Regions from separate parts of the Streptomyces sp. NBC_01451 genome, predicted to be linked through region 3. Evidence: riboswitches for the same ligand, from Rfam matches in the RefSeq annotation. Region 3 holds a riboswitch; each other region holds the start of a gene.

Region 1 (7,772 bases), 5.0 Mb from region 3:
CCCGAAGACGGCCCGGAATCCCCGTGGAACAGCCCGCTCCCCGGGGTTTTCGCCGTCAGCGAGCACCTCGCGGATCCCTCGCGCCAGCCTCTGTACGTCCTGTACATTTCTTACGGAAGCCACCGAGGAGGCGCGCGCCATGAAGGACACCGACGACCCGTCAGCCCGCTACGTCCTGCCCGAGTTCACCGAACGCACCAGCGCCGGGAGCCGGACACTCGATCCGTACTCGAAGCTCCTGGAGGAACGGATCGTCTTTCTCGGGACTCCGGTCGACGACACCTCGGCGAACGACGTGATGGCCCAGTTCATGCACCTCGAATACCTGGCACCCGACCGCGACATCTCGCTCTACATCAACTCCCCCGGCGGCTCGTTCAGCGCGATGACGGCGATCTACGACACGATGCAGTACGTCACCTGCGAGGTGGAGACGATCTGTCTGGGGCAGGCGGCCTCCGCCGCGGCGGTGCTGCTGGCGGCGGGTACGCCGGGCAAGCGCAGCGCGCTGCCGGGGGCCCGGGTGCTCATCCACCAGCCCTCGCTGGCCGAGCCGGTCCACGGGCAGGCGAGCGATCTCGCCATTCAGGCCCGGGAGTTGGGCCGGGTCCGTAACCTGCTGGAAGAACTGCTCGTACGGCACACCGGACAGAGCCCGGCGCAGGTCGCCGCCGACATCGAGCGGGACAAGATCCTCGATGCCCGAGCCGCCCTGGCGTACGGCCTGGTGGACCGGATCGTGCCCAGCCGCAAGTCGTCGTCCCCCGCCCCCGGCACGAGGTGAGCCGCCGATGCTTCCGCCCGAACTGCCTCCGCTGCCCGCCCTGACGCGCGCGGAGGGCGAGTTGATCGACCGTTACCTCGAAGTCGCCGATCTGCTCGGCCGTATCAACCCGGCCTACCACGGCGACACGTACCGCGGGCTGCGGGCCGCGCAGGCGCTGGTCGCCAAGGCGGTGGCGCTGCGGGACGCGCTGGAGCTGATGCATCAGCGGGGCGAGGCCGAGGTGCACGCCCATACGCTGGCGCGTGCGCTGCGCGTCCTCGACGGGGAGCGCCGCACGGCGCGCGTCACCGTTCCGCGTGAGCCCGCCAGTTGACCCGTCCGGGCGGCGGACGCGTGCCGGGCGGACCCGTGTGCGGCGGCGCCCGGGTGTCCGGAACGCGGCGGGAAGTGACTGCACCCCATCCCCCGTTTGGAGTAGTCGCCGGTCCCCCGAGCGGCCCGTTCGGCTTGCGCGACGCGCGTAGTTCGTGACCGAAACGAGACCGCTCAAGCGCTGGTCCGAGGGTGCGCGACCCCCTCGAAAGTCGTCCGGGAGTAAGGGTGTCCACCCGAATGGGTCAGCGGTGAGTAACACCACAAAGCCCCGATTCCATTGGGATTTTCCTACTTCCATGAGCCAAGATCCCTTCCTGACGACAAGCCCCCGCCACAAGCGGCGGGGCGATCCGGGCGGACGCCGAGTCCTGCCGCCGCCTGGATGACCGGTCGACAGATGTGCATCGGCAGGAGTGGAGGACCCAAGCACGACGGGTCGCCGGAACGGTCACGCCATGACCGGGCCGAGCAGCCCTTGGGGTGAAGCCGCGTCAGCGGCCGGGCAACTTCGCCAGCCCGAATCCGACAGGTCATCCTTCACAGGCGGCTGACGAAGGGTTGCGCATGTCTGCGCTCAATCGTGTCCCGTCGCTGATGACCCGTGCCGGTACGGCCTCGGCTCTCACCCTCGCCGCCGTCGGCGGCAGCCTGGTGATCCCCGGAGTCGCAACCGAAGCCGCGGCGATCGCCCCGTCGACGAAGGCACTTCAGATCGCGGCTTCGAAGAAGGGTTCGCCCTACAAGTACGGCGCCGCGGGACCGAAGAGGTTCGACTGCTCCGGTCTCACGCAGTATTCGTTCAAGAAGGCGGGCAAGTCCCTGCCTCGTACGGCAGCGGCCCAGTACAACAAGACCAAGCACATAGCCGCCAAGAGCCGCCGGGGCGGAGACCTGGTCTTCTTCCACTCGGGCTCGAACGTCTACCACGTGGGCATCTACGCCGGGAAGGGAAAGATCTGGCACTCCCCGAAGACCGGGGAAGTCGTGAAGCTCCAGAAGATCTGGACGAAGAGCGTCTGGTACGGCCGGGTCAGCTGACCTCCCCGGGGCGGGACGGCGGCCGTAGGCAGGCAGCCGTCCCGGCCCGGGACCCGTCACAGCGGCAGAAGCGACAGCGGTGGCTCCAGCAGGAGCAGCGCGCCGAGGCCCGTCAGCGCGGTGCCGGTGACCGCCTCGACGGCCCGGGCGGCCCGCGGCCGGCGCAGCCACCGGCCGAGCCGGTCCACCAGGAGCGCCACCGCAGGGAACCACACCAGGGCAAGCGCCACGATGATCAGCGCGAGCAGCAGCGTCCGGGGCAGCGCGGGAGCGCCCGCCGGCACGAACTGCGGCAGCAGACTCAGAAACGTGATGGGCGCCTTCGGATTGAGCGCGTTGGTGACGAATCCCTGCCGCCACGGACGTACGGCGGTCCGCGCCTCCTCGGCCACCGCCGCCCGAGGCCCGCGCAGCGACCACAGCGTCCGCGCCCCGAGGTACAACACGTAGGCCCCGCCCAGCAGTTGCAGTGCCCTGAAGAGCGCGGGCACCGCCGTGAGCACGGCTGCGACACCGGCGACGGCCAGCGCGGTGTGCAGGAGCAGCCCGCCGGTGATCCCCAGCGCGCAGGCGACCCCGGCCCGCCGGGAGACGAGGGCGTTGCGCACGACGACGGTGAAGTCGGCGCCCGGCATGGCGACCATGCCCGCGGCGACCCCGGTGAAGGCGATGAGCTGTGCGTCCATGGCGTCCAGCGTGCCCGGGGCAGGCCTTCAACAGGTATGTCGAATAACCTGGGTCTGCCTTAAGCAACCGTTAAGCCTCGATCATGGCCTCCCGTCCCGTTACCTGGAGCAGCCGGATGTACGACCCCACACGCCTCGCCGCTCTCGTGGCGGTCGCGGAGGCCGGGTCCATCACCCGCGCCGCCGAGCGCCTCGGCTACACGCCGCCCGCGCTCTCGCAGCAACTCGCCAAGCTGGAGCGGGAGACGGGCACCGCCCTGCTCGTACGGCATCACCGGGGCGCCCGGCTCACACCCGCGGGCGAGCTGCTGACGGCGCGCGCCCGCCGGGTGCTGGACGAGCTGGACCGCGCCCGGCACGAACTGGCCCGGCTCACCGGCCTGTCGGGCGGCGCGCTGCGGCTGGGCACCTTCCAGACGGCCGGTATCCAGCTGCTGCCGCCGGTACTGAGCGCGTTCCGCCGGGCCCATCCGGACGTGGAGCTGTCGGTCGCGGACTACGAACCGCCCGCCGGGGTGGCAGCCGTGGCCGCCGGGGAGGTCGATCTCGCGCTCACGCACACCTACGAACCGGCCGTACCCGCGCCGCTGCCCGCGTCGGTCACCGCCGAACCGGTCCTCGTCGAGGAGTTGGTCCTGGTGACCGCGCCCGGCCATGTGCTGGCGGGTGACACGTCACGGCTGCCCCTGGCCGGGCTGGCGGGCCAGCCGCTGATCAGCATGGCGCCGGACCATCCGCCCCGCCAGGGCGTGGAGGCGGCCCTCGCCCGGGCCGGTGCCACCCCGTCGGTGCTGGTGGCGACACCGGGGTACGCCCTGGTGTGCGCGCTGGTCAGCGCGGGGCTCGGGGTCGCGGTCGTACCGGAGATGGTCGCGCGCACGGCGGTCACACCGGTCGGGACCCGGCTGCTGGAACCGGGCGACCTCCGCCGGACGATCTCGGTCGTCCGACGCACCGGCGAGAGCGCGCCCGCGGCGGACGCCTTCCGCGCCCTGCTGCGGGGCGCGTTCGGCCGCGCGCACGGCGTCGGCCACGGCAGCGGGACGTAGGGCCGAACCGTTACGGCTCCTGCTGGCCGACCGCCGTCACCGGGGGCCTGGCCGGGACCGTCCACGGGAGTTCGATCGACACCGTCTTGCCGCCCTCGCGGGTGGGGTGGACGCGCAGTCTGCCGCCCGACTCCGCGGTCAGCCAGCGGATGATGACCATCCCGCGGCCGTTGTCCTGCTGCACGGCGGCGGGCAGACGTTTGGGGAAGCGCGGGTGACTGTCGGTCACGCCGATGCGCAGGTGTTCGTCACGGTCGAGGGCGACGTCCACCGTGAAGGTGGGTGACAACCCGAAGGTGTGCTGTACGGCGTTGGTGGCGAGTTCCGAGACGATCAGACGGATGCTGTCGGCTGCCTCGGTGTCACCCGGCAGGCCCCATTCCGCCAGCACGTTGGCCACATACGCACGGGCGGCGGAGACCGAGGCGGGATCGCTCGGCAGAGTGACGGATGCTTCCAGGTGATCTGCCATGGCGACGTCGTCCCTTTCCCACAGGACCGCGGCCCGACACGGAGCGGCTGGTTCGAGTACGGTCCCGGACTGGTGCTTCGCGCCAGACTGCCATTCCCGCGCGGGTCACGGGGTGCGATCCACCAAGATATGCATATATCTGTCGCTCGAAGCGGTGAACTCTGCGACCCCAGATCGTATTTGGGCGGCTCATTAGGAGTAAGGAGTGGCCCATGCAGTACGGTCCCGCGGTGCGCCGCCGAAAACTGGGCGCCGAACTGCGCGCGCTGCGTGCCAGGGCCGGGCTCACGAGCGGTGAGGCGGCCCGTCTGGTGGGCTGGCACCAGTCGAAGGTGAGCCGGATCGAGACGGGCGCGAGCGGGGTGAAGCCGGACGACGTCCGGTTACTTCTCGACGCGTACCAGGTCCCGGACAGCGAGTCGCGCGAGCTGCTGCTCGTGCTGGCGGGCGGCGAGCACGGCGGCCGGCACCACTGGTGGCATGCCTACCGTGGCGTACTGCCTCCCACCTACCGGGACTTCATCAGCCTGGAGTCGCAGGCCAGCACGATGCGCACCCTGGAGACCTCGGTGGTACCGGGGCTGCTGCAGACCCGCGAGTACGCCCGTGCGATGACCCGGGCCGCCGTGGACGGCCTGGAGGAAGCCCGGCTGGACGCGCTGGTCGAGGTGCGGCTGGCCCGGCAGGACGTACTGCGCTCGGATCCGCCGCTGGCGCTGAGCGCGGTCCTCGACGAGGCGGTGCTGCGCCGTGAAGTGGGCGGCCCGGAGGTGATGACGCGTCAGCTGGGACGCCTCATGGAAGCGGCCCGGCTGCCCCAGGTGCAACTCCAGATCCTGCCGTTCGCCGCAGGGGCATATATCGGCATCACCGGCCCTTTCGTTATCTTCTCCTTTCCGAGCACTTCTGACTTGGATGTGGTTGTTCTCGACCAGATGGTGAGTAGCCTCTATCTCGAACGGAAAGAAGACCTCCAGGCCTACAGCGAGGCCTTCAACACCCTTCAGATCCACGCCCTTTCGCCCGAGGACTCGTTGGATTTCATCGCCGGTCTGCATCACGGCGTGTAAGGAGGCACCATGTCAGCACTGCCTCGGAACGTACTGTCCGTCGTCGAACCGCCCGGTGCGCAATGGCTGCGCAGCAGCTACAGCACCGGCGCGAACAACTGTGTGGAGACGGCCCGTCCGGACACCGGAGTCCGGGCCGGACTGCTCGCCGTACGCGACTCCAAGAACGCGACGGGGCCCATCCTGCTCTTCTCTCCCGAGAGCTGGGAGGGTTTCCTCACCGCGCTCCGGTGATCGCCCCACGACGCACGGCCGCGGTTCGCCGACTCATGGTCGCGTGTCACTGATCACCCGCATCACCACGGATCCACAGTTCTACGGATCTACGGATCTACGGATCTACGGATCTACGGATCTACGGTCGGTTCTCGCCGATCACCTGTACCGCCCGCGCGATCTGTTCCTCGGCCAGGTCCGCGCGGGCGGTCAGCCGCAGCCGGGACACTCCGTCGGGCACGGACGGCGGGCGGAAGCAGCCCACACCCACTCCCGCGGCCCGGCAGTCGGCCGCCCACCGCACGGCCCCCTCCGGTGACGGGGCGCGCACGGAGACGACGGCCGCGTCCGGCCGCACCGCCGCCAGCCCCTGAGCCGTCAGCCGGGTGTACAGATCACGCGCCACCGCACGCGCCCGTGCGGCCCGTTCGGGCTCGCGGCGCAGCAGCCCGAGGGCCGCGAGGGCCGCGCCCGCCGCAGCGGGGGCGAGGCCGGTGTCGAAGATGAACGTACGGGCCGCGTTGACGAGGTGCTCGATCACCGGGGCCGGCCCCAGCACCGCACCCCCCTGGCTGCCGAGCGACTTGGACAGCGTGACCGTCACGACGACGTCCGGCGCGCCCGCCAGCCCGGCCGCGTACGCCGACCCCTGCCCGCCCTCACCCAGAACCCCCAGCCCGTGCGCGTCGTCGACGACCATCCCGGCGCCGAACTCCCGGCAGGCGGCGGCCAGTTCGGCCAGCGGTGCCGCGTCCCCGTCGACCGAGAAGACGGTGTCGGACACGGCCACGGCGGGCCCGGTGTGCGTGCCGAGAGCCTTGCGGACTGCGTCCGGGTCGGCATGCCCGACGACCTGGGTCGTGCCCCGGGCCAGGCGGCAGCCGTCGATCAGCGAGGCGTGGTTTCCCGCGTCCGAGACGACGAGGGAGCCGTGCGGTGCGAGCGCGGTGACCGCGGCGAGGTTGGCCGCGTAGCCGGAGGAGAAGACCAGGGCGGCCTCGAAACCGCAGAAGTCGGCCAGTTCGCGTTCGAGTTCCGCGTGCAGTTCGGTGCTGCCGGTGACGAGCCGCGAGCCGGTGGCGCCCCCGCCCCACCGCCGGGCGGCCCGCGCCGCGCCCTCGGTGACCTCGGGGTGGCGGGCCAGGCCGAGATAGTCGTTGCTCGCGAGGTCGAGGAGCGGGGAGTCGGCGGGGCGGGGCCGCAGGGTCCGCACGAGTCCCGCGCGGCGTCGCGCCTCGGCCTGCTCGTCGATCCAGCCGAACGCCATGGGTCGGTCCTCCCGCGCAGCTACACGTTTGTAGGCAGTGAACAGACCCTAGCTGGACCCTCTGACACCCCGGATGTGGCAATACCCACAGCGGGTTTTATCAAGCAAGGATAAAGACCACGTCAGAGGCCGTATCACGCCCTGGATCGAAGATCGTTCCTCACAGTCTGTCGAGCAATGCTCAAGACCTAACAGCACTGCTTGGTGGAGGGCAGGCCGGGCAGATAGGCGACAGGGCTGTTCGGGTCGAGGGCGAACGGCCAGAAGGAGAGGGTGAGGAGGAATCCGAAGAAGTGCGCCACCGGACGATGCCGAAAGCGCGTGACGCCAGCCAGAGCGTCCCGAGCGGTAACTCTCCGTGCTTGTCCGGTACGGGGAAGGCGCCGACTGACAGGGGCGCGAGCGCGTCGCACCAGCCCGGCTGCTCAACGCCGACCACGGCTCGGGTAGGCGGGGCGGCGGTCCGAAGGCCGCTCGGGCCCGGGGCCCCAGCGGGCCAGACCGAGCAGTTTTCGAGAAGTATCGGCGACTCGGCCGCCCTACCGTCGAGGACATGAACTCCATCGACTCCGTCACCCTTGAGGTGGCCGACACCACAGCCGCCGCCCGCTTCTACTCCACCGCATTCGGACTGGTCCCGCCGCCAGTGCGACTGCGTGCCTCCGAAGCCCCCACGACCGGCTTCCGCGGTTTCACCCTGTCGCTCGTGGTGTCCCAGCCGGGCAACGTCGACGCGCTTGTCGGCGCCGCCCTCAACGCCGGCGCCACCGCCCTCAAGCCCACCTCGAAGTCCCTGTGGGGCTACGGCGGCGTCGTTCAGTCCCCGGACGGCACGATCTGGAAGATCGCGACATCGGCGAAGAAGGACACGG
Region 2 (7,772 bases), 260 kb from region 3:
GGTGCGCATCCGCAGCTGCCGTATCTGCGGGAGGCCGGCATAGCGGTCGAGGAGGCCTCCCCGACCGCCGAGGCGCTGATCGACGCCTGCGCGGGAGGCCGGACGTCCGTGGTCGTCACGACCGGCGAGGGCGACCCGGCCCTCACGGACGGCCTGGCCCGCCTCGCCGGCTCCGGCCGCGTCCGGATGCCGGACCTCGAACTCCTCCCCGCCTCCTACGACCTCCCCGGCGCCCGCCTCCTCGACCTCGTCCAGGTCATGGACCGCATCCGCCTGGAGTGCCCCTGGTCCTCCCGCCAGACCCACAGAGGCCTGGCGAAGTACGGCATCGAGGAGGCGTACGAACTCGTCGAGGCGATCGAGGAGGGCGACCGGGACGAACTGCGCGAGGAACTCGGGGACGTCCTGCTCCAGGTCGTCTTCCACGCCCGCATCGCCGAGGACGGCATCGAGGCGGGCAGTGCGGAGGACGGCGAGGAGGGCACGGCCCCGTTCTCGATCGACGACGTGGCGGCCGGCATCGTCACCAAGCTGATCCACCGCCACCCGCACGTCTTCGGCGACGAGACGGCGTCCACCCCGGAGGACGTCAAGGAGCACTGGCTGCGCACCAAGGCGGTCGAGAAGCAGCGGGAGTCGGTGACGGAGGGCATCCCCCTCGGCCAGCCCGCCCTGGCGCTGGCGGCGAAACTGGCGTCGCGGGTGCACACGGCGGCCCTGGACGTCCCGCTGCCCCAGGGCGAGGGCATCGGATACGAGCTGCTGGAGATGGCGGTACGGGCGGAGCGCGAGGGCGTGGACCCGGAGGCTGCACTGCGGGCCGCCGCGCGGGCCTATCGGGACGCGGTGCGGGTGAGGGAAGGGGTGGCCGGGGTCTCCGGAGCGGCTACGGGCGAGTGACGGTGCCCTGAGCCGGGCCCGCCCCTCACGGAACCGCTCCCCAGGGTCGATGCTGAGGCCTGGGCGGCACGGGAGGCGTGCCGGAAGTGTGGCCGTCCCGGAGCCGAGAGGGCCCCGCGGGAGCCGTCCGCCCTCCCGATACCGTCACCGGGTGACCAACCAGCCCCTCTCCACGCCTCCGACCCCCGCCCCCGAACTCTTCACCTGGGAGTTCGCGACGGACCCCTACCCCGCCTACGCCTGGCTCCGAGAGCACGCCCCCGTGCACCGGACGAGACTTCCCAGTGGCGTCGAGGCCTGGCTGGTCACCCGTTACGTCGACGCCAAGCAGGCCCTCGCCGACCCCCGGCTCTCCAAGAACCCGGCTCACCACGACGAGCCCGCGCACGCCAAGGGCAAGACCGGTATCCCCGGTGAGCGCAAGGCCGAGCTGATGACCCATCTGCTCAACATCGATCCGCCGGACCACACCAGGCTCCGTCGGTTCGTCGCCAAGGCGTTCACTCCGCGCCGTGTCGCCGAGTTCGCGCCCCGCGTCCAGGAACTCACCGATCACCTGATCGACCGGTTCGCGGCGAACGGCTCCGCCGATCTCATCCACGAGTTCGCCTTCCCGCTGCCCATCTACGCGATCTGCGACCTGCTGGGCGTACCCCGCGAGGACCAGGACGACTTCCGGGACTGGGCCGGGATGATGATCCGGCACGGGGGAGGGCCCCGGGGCGGGGTCGCCAGGTCCGTGAAGAAGATGCGGGGCTATCTCGCCGAGCTGATCCACCGCAAGCGCGAGGCGCTGACCGACGTGCCCGAACCCGGCGAGGACCTGATCTCCGGGCTCATCCGTGCCTCGGACGAGGGCGAGCACCTCACCGAGAACGAGGTCGCGGCCATGGCGTTCATCCTGCTCTTCGCCGGTTTTGAGACAACCGTGAATCTGATCGGCAACGGCGTCCACGCCCTCCTCACCCACCCCGAGCAGCGCGCCCGACTCCAGGCGTCCCTCGCCGTCGAGGACTCCTCCCTCCTCGAAACCGGCATCGAGGAACTCCTCCGCTACGACGGTCCCGTCGAGCTGGCCACCTGGCGCTTCGCCACCCGGCCGCTCAGCGTCGGCGGGCAGGACATCGCGGCCGGCGATCCCGTCCTCGTCGTCCTCGCCGCCGCCGACCGGGACCCGGCGCGGTTCGCCGACCCCGACACCCTCGACCTCGCCCGCCGGGACAACCAGCACCTCGGATACGGCCACGGCATCCACTACTGCCTCGGCGCCCCGCTTGCCCGTCTGGAGGGGCGCAGCGCGCTCGCCACCCTTCTCACCCGCCTCCCCGACCTGCAACTCGGCGCAGATCCAGCCGAGTTGAGGTGGCGGGGCGGACTCATCATGCGCGGACTGCGTACCCTGCCCGTCGAGTTCACGCCGGTTCGGGGAACCGGGCACGCGGCGTCGAAGGGGTCGTAGAGGATCGCGGGAAGGTGACACTCCCTCAACAATGTGATCTTCACGTGATCTGCGCGGCATTAACTTGTGACAAGTGATCGCCTGTCGATACGTTCGTGCACCAGTGCGATGCCTTGCATCACTCGCATCACCCGTCGCACCGCTCCTCGCTGTCTCGTGAAAGGCCATCGCATGCTCTCCGGGAACGGTCGTCACCGTCGCCCCCGTCAGGCCCCGGCCGCGCTCGTCGCGGCCGGTGTGGCAGGCTCCGCCATCGCGATCCCGCTGCTCGGTGCGACCGGCGCCAGCGCGGCCAGCGGTACCACCTGGGACCGGGTCGCGGAGTGCGAGAGCGGCGGCTCCTGGAGTGCCGACGCCGGCAACGGCCACTACGGCGGGCTCCAGTTGACCCAGGCGGACTGGGAGAAGTACGGCGGTCTCGCGTACGCCGGGAGCGCCGACCAGGCCAGCCGTTCGCAGCAGATCGCCATCGGCGAGAAGATACTCGCCGACCAGGGGGCGGGGGCCTGGGAGGCCTGCGCACTGCTGTCCGGGCTCGGCAAGGACACCGCCTCGGCCGACGTCGACACCGGCGTGGCCGGGGGTGGCGCCGACGATGCCGCGGACGGGACCTCGGGCCTGGGTCTGGCCTCGGGCTCGGACTCCACTCCCTCCTCCTCGACTTCGGCGTCACCCACCCCTTCGGGGTCGCCCTCTGTCGACCCCTCGGCCCCGACCGACGCCTCCGGCTCGTCGCCGTCCTCCGTGCCGTCCCTCGGGGCCACGACCGGCCCCGGCGACTCCGCCGGGTCGGCCATCTCCCTGTCGCCGTCCCCTTCCGCCCCGTCGCCGGGCGCGGGCGGCGAGGCGGAAGGGAGTGTTTCGCCCGTGGGCTCCGCAACGGGTGAAGAAGGGGGCAAATCCGGGCGCAGTGCGGGAAATCAGGTTGGTGAAGTCGGCGCCGAGGCGTCCGTCGGCGCCGAAACCCCCGCCGGTACCGGTCGTCACCGCGGCCAGGCCGAGGGCTCGTACGCCGGCAGTGTCGGGGGCGTCCTCTGGGGTGTCACCGACTCGCTCGATCTCGCGGGCGGACAGTCCGGGACCCCCGCCGGGACCGAGTCCTTCCTCGACGCGGACTCGGGCCTCGTCCTCCCCGGTCAGACCCTTGCGCTAGGTAGCGAACCCGGGCAAAACTAACCGGAGTTCACGTCATGGTTTGACGCTGAATGTCCGTTATCGATGCGGTGAGACAAAGGTCTCAGAAGCCCTGATCGTCTTTGTATTTCGGAGGATCAGCTGTTTACGGTCGTCATCGCCCGCCACAGTGGGCCCCGCCGGTCGTAACGCCGAATCCTGCCAACGGCCGTACGGGAACAGTCGTCGCTATCAAGCGCCGTAGGCAGGAGCGGGGGACCCAAGGTAAGTGCCGCACCGGGCAGTTGTCCCGGAGCGGCTTGGGGTGAAGCCGTACGCCGCCCGAGAGGGACGTACGGCCGGGCAACTCAACCGGCCCGAACCCGACAGCTCACCTCGCAGGCGTCGGTGAGGGGATCACGCATGCTGTTTACCGGTAAGGGCAAGCACCGCCGTCCGTCCAAGGCCACCCGGGTCGTCGCCATCGCCGGTGTCACCGGTGCCGCGGTCGCCGCTCCGCTCCTCGCGGCCGGCTCCGCCTCCGCCGCCACCTCCGCCGAGTGGGACACGGTCGCCCAGTGCGAGTCCGGTGGCAACTGGTCCATCAACACCGGCAACGGCTACTACGGCGGCCTCCAGTTCTCCGCCTCGACCTGGGCCGCGTACGGCGGCTCGGCGTACGCCTCCACCGCCGACCAGGCCTCCAAGTCCCAGCAGATAACCATCGCCGAGAAGGTCCTCGCGGGCCAGGGCAAGGGTGCCTGGCCGGTCTGCGGCACGGGCCTGTCCAGCGCCTCCTACAACGGCGGCGCGAGCAGCGGCACCGGCACGAGCGACAACAGCTCGTCCAGCAGCTCGAACAGCTCCAGCAACTCCGGCGAGACCTCCACCCGCTCCACCGACAACCAGCCGGCCTCGCGTTCGCAGGACCGGCCGGCCGCGAAGAAGACCGTCACCACCCCGACCGGCAAGAAGGTCAAGAAGGGCGACGGCGAGTACAAGGTCGTCAAGGGCGACAGCCTGAGCGCGATCGCCGAGGCGCACGACGTCAAGGGCGGCTGGCAGAAGCTCTTCCAGCTGAACAAGGACATCATCGACGACGCCGACTTCATCTTCCCGGGCCAGCAGCTGCACCTCAGCTGACGCGGCTGACGCGGCTGCACCTCGGCCGACGCCGCTGCGGCTCGGCCGAACCGCCGCCGACCCCGGCACCTGCGGGCCGGAACCCTCCCCGCATCCCGGCCGGTTCGTAGGTGAACCACAGGGCTCTCACATCCGTGCCTTCCATAGTGAGGGCCCGTGAGGGTCACCCCCGTCCCCCACGGGCTCCCCGCTTCGGTGCGTCTTCCCCCGTACGCACCGGAGCGGGGCTTTTTGTTCCCTGGGGGAACAATGTTTACCCTGGGTTCCGTTCATGTTCCGTCCATGGGGTGGTCGGACGGCTGGCCGATCCCCCGGAGCCGGTTAGGCTCATCAACGCGGAGCCGCTGCGGCCCCGTACCCGCGCGAGGCCCAGCAGCCCCGCGTACCCGCGTCACATCCCATGAAGGAGATGCTCGTGCCGTCCATCGACGTCGTCGTAGCCCGGGAAATCCTCGACTCGCGAGGCAACCCCACCGTCGAGGTCGAGGTCGGCCTCGATGACGGCAGCACCGGTCGTGCCGCCGTCCCGTCCGGCGCCTCCACGGGAGCCTTCGAGGCCATCGAGCTGCGCGACGGTGACCCCAACCGCTACCTCGGCAAGGGTGTCGAGAAGGCCGTCCTCGCCGTCATCGAGCAGATCGGCCCGGAGCTCGTCGGCTACGACGCCACCGAGCAGCGCCTCATCGACCAGGCCATGTTCGACCTGGACGCCACCGACAACAAGGGCTCCCTCGGCGCCAACGCCATCCTCGGCGTCTCCCTCGCCGTCGCCCACGCCGCCTCCGAGGCCAGCGACCTCCCCCTCTTCCGCTACCTCGGCGGCCCGAACGCGCACCTGCTGCCCGTCCCGATGATGAACATCCTCAACGGCGGCTCCCACGCGGACTCCAACGTCGACATCCAGGAGTTCATGATCGCCCCGATCGGCGCGGAGTCCTTCTCCGAGGCGCTGCGCTGGGGCGCGGAGATCTACCACACCCTCAAGAAGGTGCTGAAGACCAAGGGCCTGTCCACCGGTCTCGGCGACGAGGGCGGCTTCGCCCCGAACCTGGAGTCCAACCGCGCCGCCCTCGACCTCATCATCGAGGCCATCAAGCAGGCCGGTTACGTCCCCGGCGAGCAGATCGGCCTCGCGCTCGACGTCGCCGCGTCCGAGTTCTACAAGGACGGCAAGTACGAGTTCGAGGGCAAGTCCCGCACGGCCGCCGAGATGACCGAGTACTACGAGGAGCTCGTCTCCGCGTACCCGCTCATCTCCATCGAGGACCCGCTGTACGAGGACGACTGGGCCGGCTGGAAGACCATCACCGACAAGCTGGGCGACAAGGTCCAGATCGTCGGCGACGACCTCTTCGTCACCAACCCGGAGCGCCTCGCCCGCGGTATCGAGGAGGGCTCGGCCAACGCCCTGCTCGTCAAGGTCAACCAGATCGGCTCGCTGACCGAGACCCTGGACGCCGTCGAGCTGGCCCAGCGCAACGGCTTCAAGTGCATGATGTCCCACCGCTCCGGCGAGACCGAGGACGTCACCATCGCCGACCTCGCCGTCGCCGTGAACTGCGGCCAGATCAAGACCGGCGCCCCGGCCCGCTCGGACCGCGTCGCCAAGTACAACCAGCTCCTGCGCATCGAGGAGATCCTCGACGACGCGGCGGTGTACGCCGGCCGCAGCGCCTTCCCCCGCTTCAAGGGCTGACCAACCAGGGTTAAGGCATAGCCAGTCGTACGTACGTCCCCGTACCCGGTCCCGTACCGTGTGCGGGGACGTACGCGCGTGTGAAGGGGAGGCGGGGAACATGGCCGTGAAGGACCGGGACCGGTTCTCCACCGCGACCAGGATCAAGCTGCTCGGCGAGCAGACGGCGGCCCGCGTCTACCGCTCCCAGACCAAGCGCCAGGCCCGCCGCTCCCGCCTGACCGGCCGGGCGGCCCTGCTCGCCCTGGTCCTCTGCACGTTGATCGTGGCCCTCGCCTACCCGATAAGGCAGTACGTCTCCCAGCGCGCCGACATCGCCGACATGGAACGCGAGCGCGACCAGGCCAGCAGGCGGGTCGAGCAGCTCCGCGACCTGAAGGCACGCTGGCAGGACGACGCGTACGCGGAGCAGCAGATCCGGCAGCGGCTGCACTACGTGCTGCCCGGCGAGACCGGGTACATCGTGATCGACCCGGACGCGGCGAAGCAGTCGCGCGCCGACCTCGGCGCGGCCGACCGCCCCTGGTACGCGAACGTCTGGGACGGCGTGGACAAGGCCGACGCCGCCGACCAGTGAATTGAACGGAACAGAAAAGACAGGTATGGACACGCCCCCGCCTCCCACCCCGCGCACCGAGCCGACCGACGCGGACGTCGAGGCCTTCAAGCAGCAGCTGGGCCGCCCGCCGCGCGGGCTGCGCGCCATCGCGCACCGCTGCCCCTGCGGGCAGCCGGACGTCGTCGAGACGGCTCCGCGGCTGCCGGACGGTACGCCCTTCCCCACGACGTACTACCTGACGTGTCCGCGCGCCGCCTCGGCGATCGGCACGCTGGAGGCGAACGGCGTGATGAAGGAGATGACGGAACGTCTCTCGACGGACCCGGAGCTGGCCGCCGCCTACCGGGCCGCGCACGAGGACTACATCGCCCGCCGTGACGCCATCGAGGTCCTGGACGGCTTCCCGAGCGCGGGCGGCATGCCGGACCGCGTGAAGTGCCTGCACGTCCTCGTGGGCCACTCCCTGGCCGCCGGCCCCGGGGTGAACCCGCTGGGCGACGAGGCGATCGCGATGCTGCCGGAGTGGTGGGCGAAGGGCGCGTGCGTGGTGCCGGGCGGGTGCGGTACCGAGTGACTTACGCCCCTGCCCGTCCCTCCTCCCGCCGGGGACCCCGCCGGGATCCCCACCGGGGGCTGCGCCCCCAGGCCCCCCTTCGCGCTGAACGCGCTCGTCCCCGAACGCCGGACGGGCTGAAATGGACCTGCCCATGACCCGCGTCGCCGCCATCGACTGCGGTACGAACTCGATCCGCCTCCTCGTCGCCGACGCCGACCCCGACACGGGTGAACTCGTCGACCTGGACCGGCGGATGACCATCGTCCGGCTCGGCCAGGGCGTCGACCGGACGGGGCGGCTGGCTCCCGAGGCGCTGGAGCGGACCTTCGCGGCCTGCCGGGAGTAC
Region 3 (7,772 bases):
TGTGCACGACTCGGTGCTGCACACCCTGACCCTGATCCAGCGCAACGCGGAGAGCGCGAACGAGGTGCGCCGCCTTGCCCGCGCCCAGGAGCGTGAACTGCGCAACTGGCTCTACAAACCGGAGGGCACCGGAAAGGAAGAGGCCGACGAGCCCAGCACTCTCGCCGAGGCGGTGCGGCGCAGCGCGGCCGAGGTGGAGGACAAGCACGGTGTCCCCATAGAGGTGGTGGTTGTCGGTGACTGCCCGCTCGACGACAGAACCGGCGCGCAGATGCAGGCCGCGAGGGAAGCGATGGTGAACGCCGCCAAGTACGGTGGCGAGGGCGGCGCGGTACAGGTCTACGCCGAGGTCGAGGGCAGGACGGTCTTCGTGTCCGTCCGGGACCGCGGGCCCGGCTTCGACCTCGACTCCATACCCGCCGACCGCATGGGCGTCAGAGAATCGATCATCGGCCGCATGGAGCGCCACGGCGGTACGGCGCGACTGCGCGCGGTACCGAGCGGCGGCACGGAGGTCGAGCTGGAGATGGAGAGGGCGGAGAGCACGTCATGAGCGAGGCGCACGGGGACAACAGGCAGACCGGGTCGGCCGGTTCGGAGGATGCGGGCGAGTCGACAGCACCTGCCGAGCCGACGGAAGCCGACGCGGCCGGACAGGCCGGGGAGTCCGCCGCCGAGGGCAGCCGCAGTGGTGAGGCGGGCGGGCGGCGGGTGCGTGTGGTGCTCGTCGACGACCACCGTATGTTCCGTACGGGTGTCCAGGCCGAGATCGGGCAGACCGAGCGGACCGGTGTCGAGGTGATCGGCGAGGCCGCCGATGTCGACCAGGCGGTCACCGTCATCACCGCGACCCGGCCCGAGGTGGTCCTCCTCGATGTCCATCTGCCGGGCGGTGGCGGTGTCGAAGTCCTGCGCCGCTGCGCCCCGTTGATGGCCGACGCGACGCGGCCGGTCCGCTTCCTGGCACTGTCCGTCTCGGACGCCGCGGAGGACGTCATCGGCGTGATTCGCGGCGGTGCGCGCGGATACGTCACGAAGACGATCACCGGCGCGGACCTCGTCGACTCCGTCTTCCGGGTCCAGGACGGCGACGCGGTGTTCTCGCCGCGCCTCGCGGGTTTCGTCCTGGACGCGTTCGCCTCCACGGACGCCCCGCCGGTGGACGAGGACCTCGACCGTCTCACGCAGCGCGAGCGAGAGGTACTGCGGCTGATCGCCAGGGGGTATGCGTACAAGGAGATCGCCAAGCAGCTCTTCATCTCGGTGAAGACGGTGGAGTCGCATGTGTCGGCCGTGCTCAGGAAGCTCCAGCTGTCGAACCGGCACGAGCTGACGCGGTGGGCCACGGCACGGCGCCTCGTCTAGGCGAGCCCCCGCCTCACACCACCCTCGTGGCCCCGGCGAAGGGCATCTCGTCCAGAGGTGCCACCCGTACCGGAGCCGACGGGTTCGGGGCGTGGATCATCTGGCCGCGGCCCACGTACATGCCGACATGGCTGATGCCCGAGTAGAAGAACACCAGGTCGCCGGGGAGGAGTTCGGACCGTGAGACACGCCGGCCAACGTTGATCTGGGCGTAGGTGGTGCGGGGGAGGGAGATGCCCGCGGAGTTGTACGCGGCCTGCATGAGGCCCGAGCAGTCGAAGGCGTTCGGGCCGGTGGCGCCCCACACATAGGGGCTGCCGAGCTTCTGGTAGGCGTAGGCGACGGCCGCTGCCGCTCGGGAGTTGGGCGCTTCGGCCGCTCCGGAGGTCCCGGACGCGCCGGGCGCCCCGGGGACTCCAGGTGTTCCCGGAGTCCCCAGGCCTTCCCGCGCGCTCCCGGACGACCGTGAAGCATGCCCTCCGTCCCAGCCGCCGCCGTCACTGCCGCCCTGCGCCGCGATCCGGGCGCGTTCCTCCGCGGTGAGACGGGACAGCAGCCTGCGGGCCTCGCCCAGCTTGCCCGTCACGGTCTTCTTGTGGCGGTTCAGCTCGGTCTGACGGGACTTGAGGGAGGTCAGTTCGACGTGGGCGGCCCCGCGCAGCTGCTCGATCTCCCGCAGTTGCTCGCGTACCCGGGCCACGTTCGCCGCCTGTCTGCTGCCCGCCCGTTCGGCGAACGCGGCGCCGTCCAGATAGCCGTCGGGGTCCTCGGACAGGGCGAGTTGCAGCGCGGGATCGAGCCCGCCGGACCGGTACTGTGCAGCGGCCATCGAACCCAGCGCCTCCCGCGCCGAGTTGAGCCGGTCCTCCTTGCGTGCCGCCTCGTCCCGCAGAGTGCCCAGCCGCCGCTCCGCCTGCTCGGCCTTCTCCTTCGAGCCGTTGTACTTCTCGGTGGCGACCTCCGCCTCCTCGTACAGCTTGTGCACCTTGGCCTCGACCTGCGCGGGGGTCAGTTGTGGCTCGGCGTACCCGATGCCGTCGAAGCCCGTCGCCGTCGCCGCGCCCGCGAGGGCGATCGTCGCGGCGGTGCGGGCCGTATTGCCGTTGAGCGAGCGCTGTCGGGGCTTGCGGTGCGCTGCCACCGGGGTGTCACGTCCTTTCGTACGACCGCCACTGCGACGACCGCCGGACGACTGCCTGGGAAGCGGACCCAGGAGGGCGGTTGCGCGTCCGGCGGCGGCTCGCACAGGGGGAGCGGTCCGCCGCCGGACTTTCTCGGCGGTGGTGTCCGACTGCCGCCCCTGGCCCGGGCGGCGGTGGGGAGCCGGGCACCTGGTGGAGGACGCTAAACCTGAGTGGGGCGTGGGGGTAACGCCATGTACGGAACTGGCGTGAGCCGACCGCCGGGTGACCGCATGAGACCGTGATCGAGTTCCGGCGCCGCCGACTTCGCACTGACGGCTGACCGATGCGGAGGTTCACGGGGCACGTGGTGGCGACACGGTGCTATGGGGTGCATATATGCGCGGTCCCGGGGTGCCGCGTGCACGCCTCGCGGACGCTGTACGCCCGGCCCGGTGTCGTACGGCGCGGGCGCCGCTGGCTAGGCTCCGGGACCATGGACGTACTCATCCATCTCTTCGTCGGCCTGCACATCATCGGCATCGCCTCGCTCCTGGGCGGGTTTCTCACCCAGCTGAAGGCGATGGGGCAGGGGACGGCGCGCTTCGTGCCCGCGATGCTGCACGGCGCGTTCACCATGCTGGTCACCGGCGCCGTCCTGGTGGGCCTCAACCAGGCCGACGACCAGCCGGTCGACAACATCAAGATCGGTGTGAAGCTGGCCCTGCTGATCGTGATCCTCGGCCTCGTCTACGTGAAGCGGGACGACGAGACCGTGGACAAGCGACTGTTCGGCCTGGTGGGCCTGTTCACCACGGCGAACATCTTCATCGCCGTGCTCTGGACCTGACCCGGCCGGACCTCCGTCCACGGCGCGTCAGGCCGGGCGCACCACGCTGTGGATCGTCGACTCGCCGTCGTAGAAGATCGATTCCTCCCGGACGTACGCACCCGGTTTCGGGGCGTGGATCATCATGCCGTTGCCGATGTACAGGCCGACGTGGCTGATGTCGTCGTAGAAGAACACCAGGTCACCGGGGCGGATGTCGGAGAGGGGAACCGTCTTGCCCGCGTTCACCTGGTCGTAGGTGGTGCGCGGGAGGGTGACTCCGGCGGCCCTCCAGGCGGCCTGGGTGAGGCTTGAGCAGTCGTAGGAGTCCGGGCCCGTCGCACCCCAGACGTACGGTTTGCCGACCTGTGCGCGTGCGAAGGTCAGGGCCTTCTCGGCCTTGGTGGCGTACGAGGAGTCGGGGACCGAAGCCGTCGACGTGTCCGAGGCGCTGGTGCCCGTCGGCTGCCGCGCCGCCGCCGCGGCTTCCTGCCGCTGCTGCTCCGCCGCCTGTTGCTGCTGGGCGAGTTCCTGTGCCTGGCGGCGGGCCTCCGCCTGCTTCTCCCGTTCGATCGCCGCGAGCCGCAGCTTCTCCTCGGCGGTGAGTCGGGAGAGCAGCCGACGGGCCTGTACGAGCTTCGTCTGGACGGCGGTCTTGGTTCTCTGCAACTCGTCCTGTGACTCCGTGAGCGCCTCCAGGCCCGCGGTGGCCTCCTGGCGCTTCCGCGACGTCTCGGCCTGCTGCCCGGTGTAGTCGTCGACAGCGTCCTTCTGGCGGGCGGTCAGGCGGTCCATCAGCTGGTTCTGGTCGAAGTAGTCCTGCGGGTCGTCCGCGAGCAGGAACGTCGTGGTCGTGTCGGGGGTGGCGGATCCGGTGCGGTACTGGGCCGCGGCGAAGGAACCCAGCTCCTCGCGCGCGTCGTTGAGTTTCTGGGTGCGCCGGGCCACGTCGTCCATCAGGGCGTCGACGCGCCCCCGCTGCTCGGAGGTCTTCTCCCTGGCGGCGTTGTACTTGTCGGTGGCCGTCTCGGCCTGGCGGTACAGGTCGCCGACCTTCGCCTCGACATCCTCCACGCTCGGCTTGTCGTCGGAGGAGGGCGCCGGAGGCGCGGCGGGTGAGTTCGGCGCGGCGTTGGCGGTCTGGGACAGCAGGGCGACGGAGGTCAGGGCCGCCGTGGCGAAGGCGGGGGTCCGTATGCCTGCTACGCGCGTTCCCGTAGGACGCGACTTGCGGTGCGACGACGCCAAGGGAGGCGACTCCTTCCACGTTCCGCCTACCGGGTTAGCTGTCGGGTTCGGGCGGGTCATTCGGAAGGATTGCCCTACGGTCCTTGCCCTGGACGGCAGTCGGACCGATTCACCCCAGGATTTCGGTGGGTCCCCGGCTCCTGCCGCGAGGGGCGGCACGATCGGACTCGGCGGAGGCCGCACGGCCCGGCGATGTTCGCCGGTGGAGGTCGAGCGGCCTTACGGCACGCTAACCAACAGGTGTGGCTCCTGTGAAGGTTGGTGACCGCTATGCCCGATACGTTTTTGTGACCTCGGCCGTAAACATCGCTTTGTGTGATCAGTCGGAAATTTTCCGTCGCACTGGTCGGTGAATTCCGTGAGTGCGCGCTTTTTGTGCCCCTTGTTCGGACAGGTCGGATCGTCCGGTGCGGATGACGGGGGGATGTTTTCGGGGTGGCGGCGGGTTGTCAGTGGGGGCGCCTAGACTCGGAGAGCGATGAGCAGCCTCTTTGACGACAGCTTCCTGGCGGACCTCCAGGGTCCTCGGGCCCGCGAGGAGGAACCCCCGCCGCCGCCCGAGGACGAGCATGCGCCGGAGCCCGTTCCGGACGACCTGTTCGGCGGGAAGTTCGACGCGCCGCCGGACCGGGACGCGTACTACCGCGACGGCGCCCCGCGCCCGGTGGTGGACCCGGCCGCGCTCCTGGACGGGCTGAACGAGAACCAGCGCGCGGCCGTCGTGCACGCCGACACCCCCCTGCTCATCGTGGCGGGCGCCGGCTCCGGCAAGACGCGTGTGCTCACGCACCGCATCGCGTATCTGCTCGGCGAGCGGGGCGTCCACCCCGGCCAGATCCTCGCGATCACCTTCACCAACAAGGCCGCCGGCGAGATGAAGGAACGCGTCGAGCACCTCGTCGGCCCGCGCGCGAACGCGATGTGGGTGATGACGTTCCACAGCGCGTGCGTGCGGATCCTCCGGCGGGAGAGCAAGAGGCTCGGCTTCACATCCTCCTTCTCGATCTACGACGCCGCCGACAGCAAGCGGCTGATGGCGCTCGTCTGCCGCGATCTGGACCTGGACCCCAAGCGTTTCCCGCCCAAGTCCTTCAGCGCGAAGATCTCCAACCTGAAGAACGAGCTGATCGACGAGGAGGACTTCGCCGCCCAGGCGAACGACGGTTTCGAGAAGACCCTCGCCCAGGCGTACGCGATGTACCAGTCGCGACTGCGTGAGGCCAACGCGCTCGACTTCGACGACCTGATCATGACGACGGTCAACCTGCTGCGCGCCTTCCCGGACGTCGCCGAGCACTACCGCCGCCGCTTCCGGCACGTCCTCGTCGACGAGTACCAGGACACCAACCACGCCCAGTACGCGCTCGTACGGGAACTCGTCGGCACCGCCGAGCACACCGGTGACGCCGCCGACGTACCGCCCGCCGAACTGTGTGTCGTGGGCGACGCCGACCAGTCGATCTACGCCTTCCGGGGCGCGACGATCCGCAACATCCTCCAGTTCGAGGAGGACTACGCGGATGCGACGACGATCCTGCTCGAACAGAACTACCGCTCCACGCAGACGATCCTGAGCGCCGCCAACGCGGTCATCGAGCGCAACGAGTCCCGGCGCCCCAAGAACCTGTGGACCAACGCGGGCGCGGGTGCTCAGATCACCGGCTATGTCGCCGACACGGAGCACGACGAGGCACAGTTCGTCGCCGAGGAGATAGACCGGCTGACGGACGCGGGCGACGCGAAGGCGGGCGACGTCGCCGTCTTCTACCGGACGAACGCCCAGTCCCGTGTCTTCGAGGAGATCTTCATCCGCGTCGGCCTGCCCTACAAGGTCGTCGGCGGCGTCCGCTTCTACGAGCGCAAGGAGGTCCGGGACGTCCTGGCCTACCTGCGCGTCCTGGCCAATCCGGAGGACTCGGTGCCGCTGCGCCGCATCCTCAACGTCCCCAAGCGCGGCATCGGCGACCGCGCGGAGGCGATGATCGACGCCCTGTCCCAGCGCGAGAAGATCAGCTTCCCGCAGGCACTGAAGCGCGTGGACGAGGCGTACGGGATGGCTTCACGGTCGACCAACGCCGTCAAGCGGTTCAACACGCTGATGGAGGACCTGAGGACGATCGTGGAGTCGGGCGCGGGCCCGGCCACCGTCCTCGAAGCGGTCCTCGAACGCACCGGCTATCTGGCCGAGTTGCAGGCGTCGACCGACCCGCAGGACGAGACCCGGATCGAGAACCTCCAGGAACTCGCCGCGGTGGCCCTGGAGTTCGAGCAGGAATCGGCCGCGGCCGGGGAAGCGGCCGAGGCCGACCAGCCCGCCGAGGGCGAGCCGCCGGCCCCGGCCGGGCTCGCCGCGTTCCTGGAGCGGGTCGCCCTGGTCGCGGACTCCGACCAGATCCCCGACGAGGACGACGACGGCTCCGGCGTCATCACCCTGATGACCCTGCACACCGCCAAGGGCCTTGAGTTTCCCGTGGTGTTCCTGACCGGCATGGAGGACGGCGTCTTCCCGCACATGCGTGCCCTCGGCCAGGCCAAGGAACTGGAGGAGGAGCGGCGGCTCGCGTACGTCGGCATCACGCGCGCGCGTGAACGGCTGTACCTGACGCGCTCGTCGCTGCGCAGTGCGTGGGGGCAGCCGTCGTACAACCCGCCCTCGCGTTTCCTGGAGGAGATCCCGGCGGCCCATCTGGAGTGGAAGCGCACGGGCGCCATGGCTCCGGCGACATCCTCGGGCCCGGCCTCCGGGGTGGCGTCGTCGTTCTCGTCGTTGGCGTCCTCGCGGTCGCGCTCCGCGGCCTCGGGCGCGTCCGGCTTCGCCACGCGCCGCGGCGGTGTCGAGAAGCCGGTCGTCGCGCTGGCGGTGGGGGACAGGGTGACGCACGACCAGTTCGGGCTGGGCACCGTGGTGGGTGTCAACGGCACGGGCTCGAACGCCGAGGCGACGGTCGACTTCGGCGAGGACAAGCCGAAGCGGCTGCTGCTGCGCTACGCGCCGGTGGAAAAGCTTTAGCGCTCCGCTGGATGCTCGGTGCGGAACCTGCGGGTTCGCTGTGGCTTGTCGCGCAGTTCCCCACGCCCCCTTAGTGCCCCTATCGGGGCATCGGGGGCGCTGCGGCCGATTACGTCGGGTCGAGGCCGTGGCTGCGCAGCCACGGGAGCGGGTCGATCGCCGAGCCGCCGGCGGGCCGTACCTCGAAGTGCAGGTGCGG

The links. A riboswitch is a leader RNA that binds a small molecule or an ion and turns the genes downstream of it on or off. The one in region 3 is predicted to bind cyclic di-AMP.
Region 1: linked by a shared signal. The riboswitch ahead of OG595_RS37565 (C40 family peptidase) and the one ahead of OG595_RS15340 (C40 family peptidase) in region 3 are both predicted to bind cyclic di-AMP.
Region 2: linked by a shared signal. The riboswitch ahead of OG595_RS16445 (transglycosylase family protein) and the one ahead of OG595_RS15340 (C40 family peptidase) in region 3 are both predicted to bind cyclic di-AMP.

The regions. Positions count from the first base shown of each region.
Region 1 is NZ_CP109479.1:8,519,440-8,527,211, reverse strand. Features, by position in the region: gene OG595_RS37575 (ATP-dependent Clp protease proteolytic subunit) at 140-784, shown strand; gene OG595_RS37570 (hypothetical protein) at 792-1,100, shown strand; cyclic di-AMP (ydaO/yuaA leader) riboswitch at 1,484-1,663, shown strand; gene OG595_RS37565 (C40 family peptidase) at 1,667-2,140, shown strand; gene OG595_RS37560 (LysE family translocator) at 2,197-2,826, opposite strand; gene OG595_RS37555 (LysR family transcriptional regulator) at 2,943-3,875, shown strand; gene OG595_RS37550 (ATP-binding protein) at 3,886-4,347, opposite strand; gene OG595_RS37545 (helix-turn-helix domain-containing protein) at 4,560-5,417, shown strand; gene OG595_RS37540 (DUF397 domain-containing protein) at 5,427-5,651, shown strand; gene OG595_RS37535 (8-amino-7-oxononanoate synthase) at 5,773-6,900, opposite strand; partial or broken gene OG595_RS37530 (ECF transporter S component) at 7,098-7,196, opposite strand; gene OG595_RS37525 (glyoxalase) at 7,454-7,772, shown strand, end outside.
Region 2 is NZ_CP109479.1:3,796,252-3,804,023, reverse strand. Features, by position in the region: gene OG595_RS16460 (nucleoside triphosphate pyrophosphohydrolase) at 1-900, shown strand, start outside; gene OG595_RS16455 (cytochrome P450 family protein) at 1,052-2,359, shown strand; gene OG595_RS16450 (transglycosylase family protein) at 2,531-3,535, shown strand; cyclic di-AMP (ydaO/yuaA leader) riboswitch at 3,720-3,892, shown strand; gene OG595_RS16445 (transglycosylase family protein) at 3,896-4,615, shown strand; gene eno (phosphopyruvate hydratase) at 5,025-6,311, shown strand; gene OG595_RS16435 (FtsB family cell division protein) at 6,412-6,888, shown strand; gene OG595_RS16430 (DUF501 domain-containing protein) at 6,914-7,444, shown strand; gene OG595_RS16425 (Ppx/GppA phosphatase family protein) at 7,578-7,772, shown strand, end outside.
Region 3 is NZ_CP109479.1:3,533,298-3,541,069, reverse strand. Features, by position in the region: gene OG595_RS15360 (ATP-binding protein) at 1-553, shown strand, start outside; gene OG595_RS15355 (response regulator transcription factor) at 550-1,365, shown strand; gene OG595_RS15350 (C40 family peptidase) at 1,379-2,506, opposite strand; gene OG595_RS15345 (hypothetical protein) at 2,983-3,336, shown strand; gene OG595_RS15340 (C40 family peptidase) at 3,364-4,563, opposite strand; cyclic di-AMP (ydaO/yuaA leader) riboswitch at 4,572-4,746, opposite strand; gene pcrA (DNA helicase PcrA) at 5,042-7,573, shown strand; gene OG595_RS15330 (M23 family metallopeptidase) at 7,683-7,772, opposite strand, start outside.